Regions from separate parts of the Lysinibacillus sp. FSL W8-0992 genome, predicted to be linked through region 1. Evidence: a T-box and tRNA genes for the amino acid it is inferred to sense, from the RefSeq annotation. Region 1 holds a T-box; the other holds one or more tRNA genes.
What was found. A T-box is a leader RNA that pairs with one kind of tRNA and senses whether it is charged. The one in region 1 lies ahead of alaS (alanine--tRNA ligase), so its partner is inferred to be a tRNA-Ala.
Positions count from the first base shown of each region.

Region 2: it encodes a tRNA-Ala, which carries the amino acid that the T-box ahead of alaS (alanine--tRNA ligase) is inferred to sense. The anticodon was not compared.

Region 1 covers NZ_JBBOZQ010000001.1:2,352,965-2,355,435, reverse strand. Annotated here, with positions in the region: gene alaS (alanine--tRNA ligase) at 1-1,326, opposite strand, end outside; T-box leader at 1,402-1,619, opposite strand; gene hpaB (4-hydroxyphenylacetate 3-monooxygenase, oxygenase component) at 1,727-2,471, opposite strand, start outside.
Region 2 covers NZ_JBBOZQ010000001.1:624,425-626,895, reverse strand. Annotated here, with positions in the region: rRNA gene NSQ74_RS02940 (23S ribosomal RNA) at 1-317, shown strand, start outside; rRNA gene rrf (5S ribosomal RNA) at 433-548, shown strand; tRNA gene NSQ74_RS02930 (tRNA-Val) at 559-634, shown strand; tRNA gene NSQ74_RS02925 (tRNA-Thr) at 638-713, shown strand; tRNA gene NSQ74_RS02920 (tRNA-Lys) at 721-796, shown strand; tRNA gene NSQ74_RS02915 (tRNA-Leu) at 819-903, shown strand; tRNA gene NSQ74_RS02910 (tRNA-Gly) at 950-1,024, shown strand; tRNA gene NSQ74_RS02905 (tRNA-Leu) at 1,030-1,118, shown strand; tRNA gene NSQ74_RS02900 (tRNA-Arg) at 1,134-1,210, shown strand; tRNA gene NSQ74_RS02895 (tRNA-Pro) at 1,220-1,296, shown strand; tRNA gene NSQ74_RS02890 (tRNA-Ala) at 1,319-1,394, shown strand; rRNA gene NSQ74_RS02885 (16S ribosomal RNA) at 1,537-2,471, shown strand, end outside.

The DNA of each region.
Region 1 (2,471 bases):
CGCACGCTCACGTTGCTCGTTCATTGCAACTTCAAATCCTTCGTGATCTACCTTCATGCCTACTTCTTCCGCATATTCTTCTGTTAATTCAATTGGGAAGCCGTACGTGTCATAAAGACGGAATGCATCTGCTCCTGGTATATAATCATGACCTGCTGCTTTTTGAGCTTCCACAACCTCGTTAAAGATCGTAAGACCGCCATCTAATGTTTCATGGAAACGAATTTCCTCGTTTTTAATAACACGTTGGATAAATTCGCATTTCTCCGTAACTTCTGGGTAGAAATCAACCATAATTTCGCCAACTGTAGGTACTAATTCAAACATGAATGGTTTTTCAATACCAATTTGCTTAGCGTAACGCACTGCACGACGTAGTAAACGACGTAATACGTACCCACGGCCTTCATTTGAAGGAAGTGCACCGTCACCGATAGCAAATGCTACAGTACGGATATGGTCTGCAATCACCTTGAAAGGCGTATTAATGTCTTCTTCTGAGCCGAAGATTTCGCTTAACGCAACTTCACCTGGACGTTTGTATTTTCGATTTGCAAACTGTTCAATTTTTTCAATGATTGGCATGAATAAATCCGTATCAAAGTTCGTCGGTACATTTTGCACAACCGAAACAATACGTTCTAGACCCATCCCTGTATCAATATTTTGCTTTGGTAATGGTGTATAAGTACCGTCTGGATTGTGGTTAAATTGAGAGAACACTAAGTTCCAAACTTCTAAATAACGCTCGTTTTCACCACCAGGATACATTTCTGGATCGTTTTGATCTGAACCATATTCTTCTCCTCGGTCGTAGAAAATTTCTGAGTTTGGACCAGATGGACCTTCACCGATATCCCAGAAGTTTCCTTCTAAACGAATTAAGCGATCTTCAGGAATGCCAATTTCGTTATGCCAAACATCATATGCTTCTTGGTCTTCTGGATGTATTGTAATCGATAAAAGTTCAGGGTCAAAGCCCATCCACTTTTTGTCCGTTAAAAATTCCCATGCATAATGAATTGCCTCTTTTTTGAAGTAATCACCAATAGAAAAGTTCCCTAGCATTTCAAAGAATGTATGGTGACGTGCAGTCTTCCCTACATTTTCAATATCGTTCGTACGAATTGATTTTTGTGCATTTGTAATACGTGGATTGTCAGGAATAATACGACCGTCAAAATAAGGTTTTAATGTTGCAACACCTGAATTAATCCAAAGTAATGAAGGGTCATTAATTGGCACAAGTGGTGCTGATGGTTCATGATGATGTCCTTTTTCTTTAAAGAATTCTAAATACAAACGGCGAATTTCTGCTGCTTTCATATGAAAAGTTCCTCCTCAAATTGTGTAAAATTACGATATGAATCCGCTTGTACGCATAAAAAAGCCCTCATCCCAAAAAGGGACGAGGACTTTGTGTATTGTCTCGCGGTACCACCCTAGTTGTAAGCATAATATACATACTTACCTCTTTAGCACTTGTAACGTAAGTGAACGGCAGGGATTAGCTGCACTCTGGAGTAGCTTTCGGCACTTGTTAACGTGAGGATTTTTTCAGCCTAGAAATCCCTTTCTTCACACGCACAAATACGTACTTTTTCCATCATCGTTTTTTCTATTTTCTAACGCACATTATAAAAAAATTATGTTCTTCTGTCAATCATTGCATTTCTATTCTATACAAAATTATCGAATTCTTCAAACATAAGTCGTTTCTTGAAAGTTATTTTTTTAAGAAATTTTCTACTCTTTGCATAAATGGCTCACGATTATAAGTTTGGTAGAGCAAGCTCGATAAGCGAACAGGATCTCCAAAGAAATATCGCTCATAAAGTGTTTGCCTTGTGCCAAAAGTACTCATCGTTAAATCCCACGCTAGGCGGAATTTTTTCACACGGTCCTCTCCACCATCTCTAAATGACTGTAAATAATGCTCTAAGTCCCCATTATCTGCGGCAAATGCTTTTTCACTAGGAATAGACATTAATCCACTTGCACCAAGTAATTGGATTATTTCCGTAAAGGTTGGATAGACTTTTGGGAAAACTTGAATGGCAACTTGCAATGTTGGTAAATCTGGTCTTATAAAGCCAAAAACATCCCTTTTTGCTTCTATTTCAGACTTAAGTAATAAAGCCTTCATTGTTTCTAGCGTTACAATAATTTCAACTACTTTTTGTTGCACATGCTGATAACTACCGATATTAATCGTATCAACAATGGATTGTACTACGCCTAAAACAAATTCAGTTTTAGCAATTTGGCGAGACAATACTTGATGTAAAGAATATGCTTGGAAGCCACTCACATTCATGAAACTATTCGCAACTTCTGTATTTTCATAATAAAATACGCGATCCCACGGTACTACGACATCGTCAAATACAACAATCGCATCCATTTCCTCAAATCGAGCGCTTAGTGGATAATCGAACGTGGATTCACCGCCAACAAAAGACTGTCTACAT
Region 2 (2,471 bases), 1.7 Mb from region 1:
GTTCAGAACGTCGTGAGACAGTTCGGTCCCTATCCGTCGTGGGCGTAGGAAATTTGAGAGGAGCTGTCCTTAGTACGAGAGGACCGGGATGGACACACCGCTGGTGTACCAGTTGTCTTGCCAAAGGCATCGCTGGGTAGCTATGTGTGGACGGGATAAGTGCTGAAAGCATCTAAGCATGAAGCCCCCCTCAAGATGAGATTTCCCATTACGCAAGTAAGTAAGATCCCTCAAAGACGATGAGGTAGATAGGTTCGAGGTGGAAGTGTGGTGACACATGGAGCTGACGAATACTAATCGATCGAGGACTTAACCAAAAAAGTTTGAAACATTCAATGAAACGTTTATCCAGTTTTGAAAGAACAAGAAAGCTTTGAAAAAAGCTTGCATTTATAACATTTTATGTTATAATGAATCTTGTCTTTTAAATAGTCTAGTGATGATGGCAAAGAGGTCACACCCGTTCCCATACCGAACACGGAAGTTAAGCTCTTTAGCGCCGATGGTAGTTGGGGGCTTCCCCCTGTGAGAGTAGGACGTCGCTAGGCATAATACCCAGGAGGATTAGCTCAGCTGGGAGAGCATCTGCCTTACAAGCAGAGGGTCGGCGGTTCGAGCCCGTCATCCTCCACCATATGCCGGTTTAGCTCAGCAGGTAGAGCAACTGACTTGTAATCAGTAGGTCGTGGGTTCGATTCCTATAGCCGGCACCATTTTTTTGAGCCATTAGCTCAGTTGGTAGAGCATCTGACTTTTAATCAGAGGGTCGAAGGTTCGAGTCCTTCATGGCTCACCATTTAAATTGCCAACAATAATATGCGGGTGTGGCGGAATTGGCAGACGCACTAGACTTAGGATCTAGCGCCGCGAGGCGTGGGGGTTCGACTCCCTTCACCCGCACCATTTATTTTAATTTCATAATTGCCAGGATAAATAATCTTATGCACATGCGGAAGTAGTTCAGTGGTAGAACACCACCTTGCCAAGGTGGGGGTCGCGAGTTCGAACCTCGTCTTCCGCTCCAAATGTGCCGGGGTGGCGGAACTGGCAGACGCACAGGACTTAAAATCCTGCGGTAGGTGACTACCGTGCCGGTTCGATTCCGGCCCTCGGCACCATTTTTTAAATATTAAGCGCCCGTAGCTCAATTGGATAGAGCGTCTGACTACGGATCAGAAGGTTGTGGGTTCGACTCCTGCCGGGCGCGCCAATAAATGAACGGGAAGTAGCTCAGCTTGGTAGAGCACTTGGTTTGGGACCAAGGGGTCGCAGGTTCGAATCCTGTCTTCCCGACCATTTCCTAAATACATGAATTTATGGGGCCTTAGCTCAGCTGGGAGAGCGCCTGCCTTGCACGCAGGAGGTCAGCGGTTCGATCCCGCTAGGCTCCACCAATTACAATAAATGAACCTTGAAAACTGAACAAGCAAAACGTAATCAATATAGTTTTTAGTAGCTAACTTCGTTAGTGAACGAAACAAAATTTTGGACATCAAAATTGATGCCAGCAAAACAATTTGAGCTAATCAAATTTCTTTTATGGAGAGTTTGATCCTGGCTCAGGACGAACGCTGGCGGCGTGCCTAATACATGCAAGTCGAGCGAACAGATAAGGAGCTTGCTCCTTTGACGTTAGCGGCGGACGGGTGAGTAACACGTGGGCAACCTACCCTATAGTTTGGGATAACTCCGGGAAACCGGGGCTAATACCGAATAACTTGTTGTCTCTCATGAGACAATTCTAAAAGACGGTTTCGGCTGTCGCTATAGGATGGGCCCGCGGCGCATTAGCTAGTTGGTGAGGTAACGGCTCACCAAGGCGACGATGCGTAGCCGACCTGAGAGGGTGATCGGCCACACTGGGACTGAGACACGGCCCAGACTCCTACGGGAGGCAGCAGTAGGGAATCTTCCACAATGGGCGAAAGCCTGATGGAGCAACGCCGCGTGAGTGAAGAAGGATTTCGGTTCGTAAAACTCTGTTGTAAGGGAAGAACAAGTACAGTAGTAACTGGCTGTACCTTGACGGTACCTTATTAGAAAGCCACGGCTAACTACGTGCCAGCAGCCGCGGTAATACGTAGGTGGCAAGCGTTGTCCGGAATTATTGGGCGTAAAGCGCGCGCAGGTGGTTTCTTAAGTCTGATGTGAAAGCCCACGGCTCAACCGTGGAGGGTCATTGGAAACTGGGAGACTTGAGTGCAGAAGAGGATAGTGGAATTCCAAGTGTAGCGGTGAAATGCGTAGAGATTTGGAGGAACACCAGTGGCGAAGGCGACTATCTGGTCTGTAACTGACACTGAGGCGCGAAAGCGTGGGGAGCAAACAGGATTAGATACCCTGGTAGTCCACGCCGTAAACGATGAGTGCTAAGTGTTAGGGGGTTTCCGCCCCTTAGTGCTGCAGCTAACGCATTAAGCACTCCGCCTGGGGAGTACGGTCGCAAGACTGAAACTCAAAGGAATTGACGG